Linked DNA regions of Acidaminococcus fermentans DSM 20731. The main gene of each other region encodes a partner of the protein of the gene in region 2 in a complex. Links are inferred from orthologs where the notes say so. Each region holds a gene or a part of one and is shown on either strand. Other genes may lie near its edges.

Region 1 (6,818 bases), 110 kb from region 2 along the record:
TCCAGCGGTTTGGCCAGTCCCAGGGCTTTCTGGAGCTGTTCCGCCGCATCCAGGCCGGTCTGGCCAGAAGCATGGCCCCGGCGCAGCCTTTCTTCCAGGTTCTTTTTTGCGTTGTTCACGGCCATAAGCACCAGGTCGTGCTTCAGTCCCCGCTGGGGCACCAGCAGGTTCACCGGCTTTTCGCAAAGACTGCTCAGCCACTGCCCCAGCAGGGTCCGGTCACTGTCGGCCAGTTCGGCACTGACCAGGATTTCCCGGGGCGGCCGGTGGTTTTCGTGGTAGTACTGCTTCAGGAAATCCCCCAGCACTTCCCCATCCGGCTCACCGATTTCCTGATCCAGGAAAAAGCTGTCCCGGCCCAGGATCTTTCCGCTGCGGATGAAGAACACCTGGACGCAGACTCCGCTGTCATCCATGGCCAGTCCCACCACATCCCGGTCGCCGCTTTCGGTGGTGGCCTTCTGTTTTTCCGCCAGTTTCCGGAGGCTCAGCAGAGAATCCCGGTACCGGGCCGCCGCCTCGAATTCCAGGTTGTCCGAAGCCTGCTGCATCTTGGCGGTGAGATCTTTTTCCAGCTGGGTCACCTTCCCGTCCAGGAGCAGCAGGACGGCATCCACCATCTGCCGATATTCACTGACCGGCACCTTCCCCGTACAGGGGGCCAGGCACCGGTGGAGATGGTACTGGAGACAGGGCCGTTTGGCGTTCAGGTTCCGGCAGTGGCGCAGGGGGAACATGGTCCGGATCAGTTTCATGGTGTCCCGGAGGGCTCCCGCGTCGGCAAAGGGCCCGTAATACCGGGCCCCGTCCTTCAGCACCCGCCGGGTGAGCACCATCCGGGGATAGGCTTCCCCTACGGTGATCTTCAGATAGGGATAGGTCTTGTCGTCCTTCAGATCGATGTTGTACCGGGGCCGGTACTTCTTGATCAGGTTGCACTCCAGGATCAGGGCTTCCATCTCACTGGCGGTGACAATGGTTTCAATGGAGGCCACATGGGCGTTGATGGCCCGGACCTTGGGGGACACCTGGCTGGCCGGGCGGAAATAACTGCGCACCCGGTTCTTCAGGATCACCGCCTTCCCCACATAGATCACCTTGCCGGAGGCATCGTGCATGATGTAGACCCCCGGGGCGTTGGGCAGCACCGCCAGGGTCTCTTTGATGGCATCGTTCATTCCAGTACCTTCTTTACATACTGGCCGGTGTAGGATTCCGGCACCTGGGCCACCTGTTCCGGGGTCCCGGTGGCAATCACCGTGCCGCCCCGGTCGCCCCCTTCCGGCCCCAGGTCGATGAGCCAGTCAGCACTTTTGATCACGTCCAGGTTGTGCTCGATGACCACCACGGTACTGCCCGCATCCACCAGCCGCTGGAGCACTTCCAGCAGTTTGTGCACATCGGCCATGTGGAGGCCGGTGGTGGGTTCGTCCAGGATATACAGGGTCCGTCCGGTGTTCACCTTGGCCAGTTCCGTGGCCAGTTTCACCCGCTGGGCTTCCCCGCCGGACAGGGTGGTGGCCGCCTGGCCCAGACGGATGTACCCCAGGCCCACGTCTTCCAGCACCTGAAGCTTCCGGAGGATCCGCTGCTGGTTGCTGAAATACTGACAGGCCTCGCTGACGGTCATATCCAGGACTTCCGCAATGTTCTTGCCCTTGTAGCGGACTTCCAGGGTATCCCGGTTGTACCGGGTGCCTTTGCACACTTCGCAGGGCACATACACATCCGGCAGGAAGTTCATCTCGATTTTCAGCATCCCGTCCCCATGGCAGGCCTCGCACCGTCCCCCCTTCACGTTGAAGCTGAACCGGCCCGGCTTGTAGCCCCGGAGTTTGGCATCATTGGTGGTACTGAACAGGGTCCGGATCAGGTCGAAGGTGCCGGTGTAGGTGGCCGGGTTGGACCGGGGCGTCCGGCCAATGGGGCTCTGGTCGATGTTGATCACCTTGTCGATGTGCTGGATTCCGTTGATCCGGTCATGGGCCAGTGGCCGTTCCCGGGCTCCCATGAGCTTTTTGGCCAGAGCCTTGTACAGAATATCGTTGATCAGGGTGCTTTTGCCGCTGCCGCTGACCCCGGTGACCACCGTCAGGGTCCCCAGAGGAATGGACACATCGATGTCCTTCAGGTTGTTGGCCCGGGCTCCCTTGATGGTGAGTTGTTTCCCGTTTCCTTTCCGCCGCTCTTGGGGCACCGGAATCTTTTTCCGGCCGCTGAGATACTGGCCGGTAATGGATTCCGGCACCTGGCTGATTTCATCCGCCGTGCCCTGGGCTACCACATAGCCGCCGTTTTCCCCGGCTCCCGGTCCGATGTCGATGATCTGGTCCGCCGCCCGCATGGTGTCCTCGTCATGTTCCACCACAATCAGGGTGTTTCCCATGTCCCGGAGATTCTTCAGAGTTTCCAGCAGCTTGTCATTGTCCCGCTGGTGCAGGCCGATACTGGGTTCATCCAGGATGTACAGCACCCCCACCAGACCGGAACCAATCTGGGTGGCCAGCCGGATCCGCTGGGCTTCCCCGCCGGACAGGGTGGCCGCCGCCCGGTCCAGGGTCAGGTAATCCAGCCCCACATTGTTCAAAAAGCTCAGCCGGGCCCGGATTTCCTTCAGGATCTGTTTGGCAATGAAGGCGTCCCGATCCGACAGCTGCAGTCCGTTGAAGAAAGCCAGACATTCCCGCACCGGCATCCGGCACACCTGCTGGATGTTCTTTCCATCCACGGTGATGCCCAGGACTTCCGGACGAAGCCGGGCCCCATGGCAGGTGGAACATTCGATGGCGGTCATGAAGGATTCATAGTCCAGCCGCTGGCTTTCACTCATGGCCTCTTTCAGCCGCCGTTTCAAGACCGGGATGATCCCTTCAAAGGGTGTATTGTGTTCGTTGATTTCCCCCATGAGATTCTGGTAGGAAAAGGTGAAGATTTCGTCCGGGATCCCTTCCAGAAGCTGCTGCTGGAACTTCCTGGGCAGATCCTTCCAGCAGTTCTGGAGGGAATAGCCCCGGCTTTTCAGCACCGCCGCCAGCTGGCAGAGAAAATAGGATTTCACATTGGAGCTGACCGCCGCAATGGCCCCCTGGTCAAAGGGTCTGGTCTTGTCCGGGATGATCAGATCCGGATCGAACTCCATATGCTGTCCCAGGCCCATGCAGTCCGGGCAGGCGCCATAGGGTGCGTTGAAAGAAAACAGCCGGGGTTCGATTTCCGGCAGGCTGATGCCGCATTCCGCACAGGCGAACTTTTCGCTGTACACATGGGTCTCACCTCCGATCTCTTCGATGGCCACGGTCCCTTCTCCCAGTTTCAAAGCGGTTTCCAGGGAATCGGTGAGCCGGCTTCCCAGTCCCGGCCGGGCCACCAGCCGGTCCACCACCACGGAAATGGAGTGTTTCTTCTTTTTGTCCAGCTGGATTTCCTCATCCAGGGTATACAGGTGGTCATCCACCTTCACCCGCACGTATCCTGCCCGGCGGACGGTTTCCAGGATGTTTTTGTGTTCCCCTTTCCGGCCCCGCACCACCGGTGCCAGGATCATGAATTTGGTTCCTTCCGGCAATTCCAGCACCTTGTCGGCAATCTGCTGGGGGGACTGGCGTTCGATGACTTTCCCGCACTGGGGACAATGGGGGATCCCGATCCGGGCAAACAGCAGCCGGAGATAGTCGTAGATCTCCGTTACCGTTCCCACCGTGGACCGGGGGTTCCGGCTGGTGGTCTTCTGGTCGATGGAAATGGCCGGGGACAGTCCCCCGATATAGTCCACATCCGGTTTGTCCATCTGTCCCAGGAACTGCCGGGCATAGGCCGACAGGCTTTCCACGTACCGGCGCTGGCCTTCCGCATAGATGGTATCAAAGGCCAGGGAGGATTTCCCGCTGCCGGACAGACCGGTGATCACCACCAGTTTGTTCCGGGGGATGTTCAGGGATATATTCTTCAGGTTGTGCTGCCGCGCCCCCTGGATTACAATGACATCTTCATTCATGAGCTTTCCGCTGCTCTCCTTTCAGCAATATCAGCTGGTCCCGGTATTCCGCGGCCAGTTCGAAATCCAGCTGTTTGGCCGCTTCCTTCATTTTCTTTTCCATGAGCCGGATCTGCTTGTCCAGCTCCCTGGGCTTCAGTTTCTTCACCGTTTTGGCCGTATAGCCTTTGGCGGCGGTATTGTCTTCCTCCACCTTGGTGAGCTTGATCAGATCCACCACTTTTTTCTGGATGGTCCGGGGCACAATGCCGTGGACCTTGTTGAAGGCCTCCTGTTTTTCCCGGCGCCGGGCGGTTTCGCTGATGGCCCGCTCCATGGAACCGGTGATGGTGTCCGCATACATGATCACCCGGCCGTGGGCGTTCCGGGCTGCCCGGCCGATGGTCTGGATCATGGCCGTATCACTGCGCAGGAACCCTTCCTTGTCCGCATCCAGGATGGCCACCAGGCTCACTTCCGGCATATCCAGCCCTTCCCGGAGCAGGTTGATGCCCACCAGCACATCGAATTTTCCGGCCCGGAGATCATGGATGATTTCCGCCCGTTCGATGGTGGCGATGTCCGAATGGAGATAGCGGACCCGGACTCCGGCGGTGGTGAGGTATTCCGTCAGATCTTCCGCCATCTTCTTGGTCAGGGTGGTCACCAGCACCCGTTCCTTCTGGGCCGTCACCTTGTGGATCTCGCCCAGCAGGTCATCGATCTGCCCTTTGATGGGCCGCACTTCGATTTTGGGATCCAGCAGCCCGGTGGGCCGGATGATCTGTTCCACCACCTGGTCAGTGGTTTCCATTTCGTAGGAGCCCGGGGTGGCGGACACATAGATGATCTGTCCCCGCTGGGCCTGGAATTCATCAAAGGTCAGGGGCCGGTTGTCAATGGCCGAGGGCAGCCGGAAGCCGTACTTCACCAGCTGTTCCTTCCGGGCCCGGTCCCCGGCGTACATGGCCCGGAGCTGTGGCAGGGTCACATGGCTTTCGTCGATCACCGTAAGGAAATCCTTGGGGAAATAGTTCACCAGGGTAAAGGGCGGTTCTCCCGGTTTCCGGCCGGTGAGATGCCGGGAGTAGTTTTCTATGCCGCTGCAGTATCCCAGTTCCTGCATCATTTCCAGATCGTAATTGGTCCGCTGTTCCAGCCGTTGGGCTTCCAGGAGCTTGTTCTCCCCCTTCAGCACCTTCAGCCGTTCGTTCAGTTCCCGGCGGATGTCCTTCCGGGCCCGCTCCAGGTTCTCGTCGCTGGTCACATAATGGCTGGCGGGAAAAATGGCCACATGGGTCCGTTTGTCCACCACCTGGCCGGTGAGCACGTCGATTTCTTCCAGGCTGTCCACTTCGTCCCCGAACAGTTCGATGCGGATGGCTTTTTCCCCATAGCTGGCGGGCACCACTTCGATCACGTCCCCCCGGACCCGGAACTTGCCCCGCTCCAGGGACAGGTCGTTCCGGTCATAGCGGATCTTCACCAGTTTTTCCAGGATGGCATCCCGTTCCACCGTCTGGCCGATGCGCAGGGACAGGACACTGTCGTAATAGTCCTTGGGCCCGCCCAGGCCGTAGATGCAGGAAACCGACGCCACCACGATCACGTCCCGCCGTTCCATCAGGGCGGAAGTGGCCGAGTGGCGCAGCTTGTCGATTTCATCGTTCATGGAGGAATCTTTCTCGATGTAGGTATCCGTGGCCGGGATGTAGGCTTCCGGCTGGTAGTAATCATAATAGGAAACAAAGTATTCCACCGCATTGTTGGGGAAGAATTCCTTGAATTCGCTGCACAGCTGGGCTGCCAGGGTCTTGTTGTGGGCAATGACCAGAGTGGGCTTCTGGACTTTCTGGATTACCTGGGCAATGGTGTAGGTCTTGCCGGTACCAGTGGCCCCCAGGAGCACCTGGGTGTGCATCCCTTCTTCCACCCCTCTGGCCAGGGCATCTATGGCTTCCGGCTGATCTCCCGCCGGAGCAAAAGGAGCATGAATTTCAAAAGGCATAATGGTTTCTCCTTGTTCTTTCATATTCTTCTCCATTATATCATACGGAAAAACTACTGACTGGCAAGTCAAAGTACTTTCTTTTGTCCGTAGAGATAGTGTATAATAAAATGATACTGTTACAAGGAGGAAACCATGCATTTTTCGTTGAAATCGGTCCTGGCAGGCGGACTGCTGCTGTTTTCCCTGATGGGAACTGCGGAAGCTTCTCCCAAGATCCTGTATGTCCCTCTGGACAACCGGCCCGTCTGTCTGGAATATACGGTGGATACCGCCAAAGCCGCAGGCTATCCCCTGACGGTGCCGCCGGAAAAGGATCTGTCCGACCACCGGGGTTCCGGAAACAATGAAGCCCTGTGGAACTGGCTGGAAAAGGAGGCTCCCCATGCGGAAGCGGCGGTGATCGCCACGGACAGCCTGAACTACGGCGGACTGGTGGCATCCCGGAAGCACCACCATCTGGAAAAATATCTGAAAGCTAAGGTCCAGCGGCTGGAAAAGCTGAAAAAGGACAATCCAGGCCTGAAGATCTACGCCTTCAGCACCATCATGCGGACGCCCAAGCAGAGCATCGGCAAGGTGGAACCGGGATACTACGAGGAATTCGGTCCCAAGATTTTCCGGCTGTCCCAGCTTCAGGACAAGGAAGACCAGGACGGCTCCCTGACCTATTCGGAGATCCAGGAACGGCAGACCCTGCTGGCCCAGATTCCCAATATGGTCATGCAGGACTGGCGGACCCGCCGGCTGATGAACTTCCAGACCAACAAACGGCTGATCCGGCTGTGCCAGAACGGGGTTTTCCACTATCTTGCCCTGGGCAAGGATGACGATGCC
Region 2 (6,798 bases):
CGGCCGGATGATGCTCCAGGAAATCCTGGCTCCGGAAGAAGGCAAGGAACAGGGTTCTGTGGCCAAATTCCTGAGCAACACCTATGTGGCCACTATCGTGACCCTGATCCCCAGCTACCTGCTGTGCCTGGGCGGTTACATGAACATCTGGCCGCTGTTTGGTGCTGCCAACCAGCTGCTCAGTGCTCTGTGCCTGGTTGCCCTGGCAGTATTCCTGAAGATGACCGGCCGGAAGAGCTGGATGCTCTACGTGCCCATGACCTTCATGTTCTTCGTGACCATGAGTGCCCTGTGCCTGTCCATCTATGGCATCTACAAGAAAGCCATGGCCGGCGTGTTCTTCCCCATGGTGGAAGGCCTCCAGCTGGTAGTGGCCCTGTGCCTGATGTTCCTGGCCATCAACGTGGTCCGGAGCTGCACCAAGGAACTGTTCACCGGCAAGGTGGAAGTTGCCGACAAATAACAAAAAGACTGCCCCCGCGGGCAGTCTTTTTTCATCACTCCAACAAAAAGGCGCTGTGAAAAAATCATCCACAGCGCCTTTATTTCGCTTGCGTCAGCTGGCTTCCATCGGCTAGTGACTAGTGACTAGTGACTAGTGACTAGTGACGGGGTGTGAAAAAACATATTTTCACACCCCCTTTTTTACCTCCCCATCATCCGCAGGAACTCCGCTTCGTCCAGGATGGTCACACCCAGGCTCTGGGCTTTGGTGTATTTGCTGCCCGGGTCGGCGCCGGCCACCACATAGTCGGTCTTTTTGCTCACGCTGCCGGTGACCTTGGCTCCCACTTCCTGGGCCATGGTTTTGGCAGTGGCCCGGTCCAGGGTGGGCAGGGTGCCGGTGAACACCAGGGTCTTCCCATAGAAGGGATGGTTCTCGTCCTGGGCCGGTCCGGAGGTCATCTCCATGTTCAGCCCCAGTTCCTTCAGCCGTTCCACATAGGCCTGGTTCATGGGATCGGCAAACCAGGTGACCACGCTTTCCGCAATCACCGGCCCGATGTCCGGTGTCTGGGCCAGGTCTTCCTGATCAGCGGCCATGAGCTTGTCCATGGTTCCGTATTTCCGGGCCAGGGTATGGGCCACCTTGGCCCCCACATGGCGGATTCCCAGGGCAAACAGCAGCTTGTCCAGGCTCTGGTTTTTGCTGGCTGCAATGGCACTCACCAGGTTGTCCGCGCTTTTCGGCCCCATCCGGTCCAGGGTCTCCACCTGTTCCCGGGTCAGCAGGTACAGGTCCCCCGGGTCCTTCACCAGTCCGGCGGCGGTAAGCTGGGCCAGCACGCTGGGCCCGCAGCCGTCGATGTTCATGGCGTCCCGGCTGGTGAAATGGATCAGTCCTTCCCGTCCCAGAGCCGGGCAGTGGGGATTGGTGCAGCGCCAGGCCGCCTCCCCGGCTTTCCGTTCCACCTTCCAGCCGCATTCCGGGCAGGTTTCCGGCATGTGGAATTCCTTTTCTTCCCCGGTGCGCTTTTCCGGCACCACCCGGAGCACTTCCGGGATGATTTCCGCAGCCTTGTTGATGATTACATGGTCCCCGATCCGGATGTCCCGTTCCCTGATGAAATCTTCGTTGTGGAGGGTGGCCCGGCTGATGGTGCTGCCGGAGAGCCGCACCGGCCGGAGCACTGCAGTAGGGGTCAGCACCCCGGTGCGTCCCACCTGGATCACTATGTCTTCCAGCAGAGTCTCCGCCTGTTCCGGCGGGAACTTGTAAGCCATGGCCCAGCGGGGATCTTTGCCGGTGGCTCCCAGGATGTTCTGCTGCCACACGTCGTTTACCTTCACCACCACCCCATCGGTATCGTAGCCCAGGACGGCCCGGCGCTCTCCGTGTTTTTTAATCAGTTCATTGGCTTCCTGGATGGTGTCCACCAGTGTCCGCCCTTCGGTGGTGGTAAACCCGTACTGCTGGAGCATATCCATGGAAGCGTTGTGGGTGGGCAGGTTGCCGGCTCCCACCCCCACGCCATAGGCAAAGAAGGCCAGGGACCGCCGGGCGGTGACCCGGGGATCCAGCTGGCGCAGGGAACCGGCCGCCGCATTCCGGCAGTTGGCGAATTCCTGCTCCCCGGCTTCCTGCCGTTCCTCATTCAGCTTCACGAAAGCCTGCCGGGGCATGTACACTTCTCCCCGCACATCCAGCAGTTCCGGGATTTCTATCCCCGGAATGGGCTTCAGCACCTTGGGGATGTTGGCGATGGTCCGGACGTTTTCCGTGACGTTTTCTCCCACCACTCCGTCCCCCCGGGTAGCAGCCCGGACGAACCGGCCGTTTTCGTAGATGATGCTGCAGGCCAGCCCGTCAATCTTGGGCTCCACCACATACTGGACTTTGACATCCTGAGGCAGCCCTTCATGGACCCGCCGGTCGAATTCTTCCATCTCTTCCGGGGAAAAAGCGTTGGCCAGGCTCAACAGAGGCGTCATATGCCGGACTTCCGTGAACCCGGGCTTGGCATAGCCCCCCACATGCTGGCTGGGAGAATCCGGCGTCACCAGTTCCGGATACTCTGCTTCCAGGGCCTTCAGTTCCCGCATCATGGCGTCGTATTCCGCATCGGTGATCAGGGGATTGTCCTGGACATAATACAAATAGGAATTTTTCTTCATGACAGCCCGCAGCTGGTCGATCCGGGCTGCCGCCGCCTCTTTCGTCATTTCACTCATACTGCACCGCTCCTCAGATCTTCTCCAGGATCTTGTACTTGGTGGCCAGCTGTTTGATACCGCTGCCCGGAAAGGCCACGGTCACCAGCTGTCCTTCGCTGCCGTCGGGACGGGCCTCGATGATGGTCCCCGTACCGAACTTCTTGTGCCGGCATTTGTCCCCGGGACGGAATTCCGGCACCGCTCCTCCTTCCGGCACGAACCGGCTCCGGGGAGCCGGCGTATCCAGGATGCTGCCGCCCCGACTCCGGGCAATGGTCCGCAGGCTGGCATGGGTACCGGTGCTGCCCTGATGGCCCCGCTGGCCCCCGTATCCCCCATAGGTGCTCCGGCGCACTGCCACGTTTTCGATCAGGTTCCGGGGAATCTCCTCCAGGAACCGGGAAGGCGGGTACATGACCACATGGCCGTACACCATCCGGCTCCGGCAGTTGGTGAGATACAGCCGCTTCTTGGCCCGGGTGATCCCCACATAGCACAGCCGCCGTTCTTCTTCCAGTTTGTCCTCGTCTTCCAGGCTCCGCTGGCTGGGGAACAGACCGTCCTCCATGCCCCCGATGAACACCACCGGAAATTCCAGACCCTTGGCGGAATGGAGGGTCATCAGGGTGACGGAATCCTGGGTCAGCTTGGCGTCATCGATGTCCGCCACCAGGGCCACATGGTTCAGGAAGTCTTCCAGGGTCTTGTTGTTTTCCTCCCCGGGATCCTTGGCGAATTCGTCGGCAATCCGGAGGAATTCGTTCAGGTTGTCCAGCCGGCTCTTGCTCTGGTCGGATCCTTCCAGACGGAGGGCTTCCAGGTAACCGGATTTTTCCAATACCTGCTCCATCAGATCCTTCACCGGCAGGGTATCCTTCACCCGGGCCAGTTCCTGGATCATGTCACTGAAGGCCTGGATCTTGGGGAAGGCCCGGCCCAGCAGTTCCCGGGCCTGGACGGTCTGGAGCACTTCCGGCAGGGTCATGCCGCTGTCTTCCAGCAGGGTCCGGACCTTGGCCACCGTGGCTGCCCCGATGCCCCGCTTGGGTTCATTGATGATCCGTTCCAGCCCCTGGATATCCCGTTCGTTGGACAGGAAACGAAGGTAGCTCAGGGTGTCCTTCACTTCCTTCCGGTCGTAGAACTTCAGGCTTCCCACCATTACATAGGGGACCCCGTTGTTGATCAGGTTTTCTTCGAACATCCGACTCTGGGCATTGGTCCGGTACAGGATGGCCATATCCCCCAGTTTGGTTCCTTCCCGCTGGAGCTTCCGGATCTGGCCCACCACGAATTCCGCCTCTTCCCGGTCGTCCCGGGCCTGGTAATAGGCAATGGGCTGGCCGTTGCCGTTTTCCGTCCACAGGTTCTTGGGACGGCGGGCGGCGTTGTGTTTGATCACCTCATTGGCCGCATCCAGGATCACCTGGGTGGACCGGTAGTTCTGTTCCAGTTTGAAGATCCGGGCCTGAGGGTAGTCCTTTTCGAAATCCAGGATGTTGCTGATGTCCGCCCCCCGCCAGCCGTAGATGCTCTGGTCGATATCCCCCACGGCGCACAGGTTGTTTTCCGGTGCGGAGAGCAGCTTGGCCAGCAGGTACTGGACATGGTTGGTGTCCTGATATTCATCGATGAGCACGTAGTGGAACTTGTTCTGGTACTTTTCCCGGACTTCCGGTACGGTCTGGAGCAGTTTCACCGTCAGCAGCAGCAGGTCATCGAAATCCACCGCATTGCTCTGGACCAGGTGCTTCTGATATTCGGCATAGATCTCCGCCACCTTTTTGGCGTGATAGTCCTCCGCCTGCCGGGCAAAGGCCGCCGCGTCCACCTGAGCGTTCTTGGCGTTGGAAATGGTGGCCAGGAGCCCCGGAAGAGGATAGAATTTTTCGTCCAGGTTCAGTTTTTTCAGGGCTTCCTTCAGCACATTCTTGCAGTCGGAGGGATCATAGATGGAAAAAGAAGTGGTGTATCCGGGCAGTGCATTGATATCCCGGCGGAGCAGCTGGTTGCAGAATCCGTGGAAGGTGTACAGCCACACATCCTTTGCGGAAGGCCCCACCAGGGCATCCACCCGCTGGCGCATTTCCTTGGCCGCCTTGTTGGTGAAGGTGATGGCCAGGATGTTCCAGGGCTTGACCCCTTTTTCCAGGAGATAGGCGATTTTGGTGGTCAGGGCCTTGGTCTTGCCGCTGCCGGCCCCGGCCAAAATTAAAATAGGCCCGGCAATCTGACGGACTGCCTCAGCCTGCTGTTCATTCAATGAAGCTAAAAGGTCTCTCATTTTTTCCTCGATTCTATGTTTTATTCCCTAATATTCTAACAGATTCGGTGTTTTTTTGCTATAATAGAAGAATCCTTCAATTGAACCTGTTTGAGAAAGGAAGTTATCAATGGAACAATTCTGCGAAAAAGTTTTCCACCTGAAGGAAAACCACACCACCATGCGGACGGAAATCATCGCCGGGATCACCACCTTCATGACCATGGCCTACATCCTGATCGTGAACCCCTCCATCCTGAGCGCCACCGGCATGGACAAAGGGGCCCTGCTGACGGTCACCGCCATTGCCTCCGCCCTGGGGACCTTCTTCATGGCAGCCTTTGCCAACTACCCCTTCGCCCTGGGACCGGGAATGGGGCTCAATGCCTACTTTGCCTACACAGTCTGCCTCCAGATGGGGAACACCTGGGAAATGGCCCTGTCCGCCGTGCTGGTGGAAGGGATTATCTTCATCATCCTGTCCCTGACCTCCATCCGGGAAGCCATCTTCAACGCCATCCCCATGACCCTGAAACAGGCCATTTCCGTGGGGATCGGTCTGTTCATCGCCTTCATCGGCCTGCTGAACGCCCGGATCATCGTGGCCAACCCGGCCACCAAGGTGTCCCTGTATTCCTTCACCAAATCCGTGGCGGACGGCACCTTCCACAGTGTGGGGATCACCGTGCTGATTGCCCTGGCCGGGATCCTGCTCTCTGCTTTCCTGATCATCAAAAACGTCCGGGGGAACATCCTGTTCGGCATCCTGGGCACCTGGATCCTGGGGATGATCTGCGAAGCCACCGGGCTCTACGTGCCCAATCCGGAACTGGGCACCTTCAGCGTGTTCCCCAACCTGTCCGGGGGACTGGCTTCCTTTGCCCCCATTAATCCGGCGCCCCTGTTCCTCCAGCTGGACTTCTCCCATGTGCTGAGCCTGAACTTCTTCGCCGTGATTTTCGCTTTCCTGTTCGTGGATACCTTCGATACCCTGGGGACCCTGATCGGGGTGGCCGCAAAAAGTGACATGCTGGATGAAGAAGGCCACCTGCCCCGGATCAAGGGAGCCCTCATGGCCGACGCCTGCGCCACCTGCACCGGGGCCCTGTTGGGCACCAGCACCGTGACCACCTTTGTGGAAAGCGCTTCCGGGGTATCCGAAGGAGGCCGCACCGGGCTCACCGCCATTACCGTGTCCGTGCTGTTCCTGCTGTCCCTGTTCTTCTCCCCCTTCTTTATGGCCATCCCCTCCTTCGCCACCGCTCCGGCCCTGGTGATCGTAGGCTTCCTGATGTTCTCTTCCGTGACCAAGATCGACATGGGCGACCTGAGCGAAGCCATCCCGGCCTACATCGCCATCATCGCCATGCCTTTCGCCTACAGCATCTCCGAAGGGATCTCCTTCGGGGTCATCACCTACGTGATCCTGAACCTGCTCACCGACCACAAAGACAAGATCAGCGGCCTGATGTACGTGCTGGCCATCCTGTTTGTGCTGAAATATGTGTTGTTGTAAGACATAAATCAAAGGGGCTGTGAAAAAATGATTCTTCATTTTTTCACAGCCCCTTTTTTATTCCTTCCTCTCCGGCTGGGGCGCCAGCATGATCCGGATGATCTCCTTGTCGGTTTCCTTCATCCCTTCCCGGCCCAGCTGGCTTACGTTCCGGATGGTGGCTTCCACCCCGTTGTTCACGATTCCGTCCCCGCTCTTGAACTCGTTGCCGCTTTTGTACATGGCATAGCCCAGGAGCCCGGCTTCCACGCTGGAAGCAATCTTGGCGGCGCAAGAAGCCTTGGCCCCGTCGCAAATGATCCCGGACACAATGGCCAGGGAATTCACCAGGGTATGGGAAATGGCTTCATACCCTTCCCCGTGG

The links.
Region 1: the proteins of pcrA (region 2) and uvrB are in contact, whole or in part, in a crystal structure (PDB 7EGT), measured with the Thermus thermophilus proteins. The link is inferred for Acidaminococcus fermentans DSM 20731 from one-to-one orthologs. Residues at the interface, in WP_096412145.1 of Thermus thermophilus: His654, Arg656, Phe657, Gln666, Asp668, Glu669, Lys680, Arg681, Leu682, Ser683, Lys685, Tyr686, Ala687; in WP_096411307.1 of Thermus thermophilus: Glu23, Leu25, Arg26, Asp27, Gly28, Glu29, Arg30, Phe31, Arg55, Glu326, Asp327, Phe328, Glu379, Ser382, Gln383, His398, Gly400, Arg401.

Annotation. Positions count from the first base shown.
Region 1 is NC_013740.1:604,040-610,857, reverse strand. What follows is about bases 3,485-6,440. They hold uvrB (excinuclease ABC subunit UvrB), read right to left. Parts: upstream 5,982-6,440; coding sequence 3,987-5,981; downstream 3,485-3,986. Other genes in these bases: ACFER_RS02710 (DUF4127 family protein), read left to right, coding at 6,117-6,440; uvrA (excinuclease ABC subunit UvrA), read right to left, coding at 3,485-3,994. In the rest of the region: excinuclease ABC subunit UvrC, read right to left, coding at 1-1,178; more of uvrA, read right to left, coding at 1,175-3,484; more of ACFER_RS02710, read left to right, coding at 6,441-6,818. UniProt on the Escherichia coli protein: The UvrABC repair system catalyzes the recognition and processing of DNA lesions. A damage recognition complex composed of 2 UvrA and 2 UvrB subunits scans DNA for abnormalities.
Region 2 is NC_013740.1:714,844-721,641, reverse strand. The notes cover bases 2,314-5,249. They hold pcrA (DNA helicase PcrA), read right to left. Parts: upstream 4,940-5,249; coding sequence 2,687-4,939; downstream 2,314-2,686. Other genes in these bases: ACFER_RS03215 (NCS2 family permease), read left to right, coding at 5,049-5,249; ligA (NAD-dependent DNA ligase LigA), read right to left, coding at 2,314-2,673. Also shown: ACFER_RS03230 (carbon starvation CstA family protein), read left to right, coding at 1-463; more of ligA, read right to left, coding at 646-2,313; more of ACFER_RS03215, read left to right, coding at 5,250-6,434; ACFER_RS03210 (L-cysteine desulfidase family protein), read right to left, coding at 6,492-6,798. UniProt on the Escherichia coli protein: A helicase with DNA-dependent ATPase activity. Unwinds DNA duplexes with 3'-5' polarity. Translocates on single-stranded DNA with 3'-5' polarity. Initiates unwinding more efficiently from a nicked substrate than double-stranded DNA.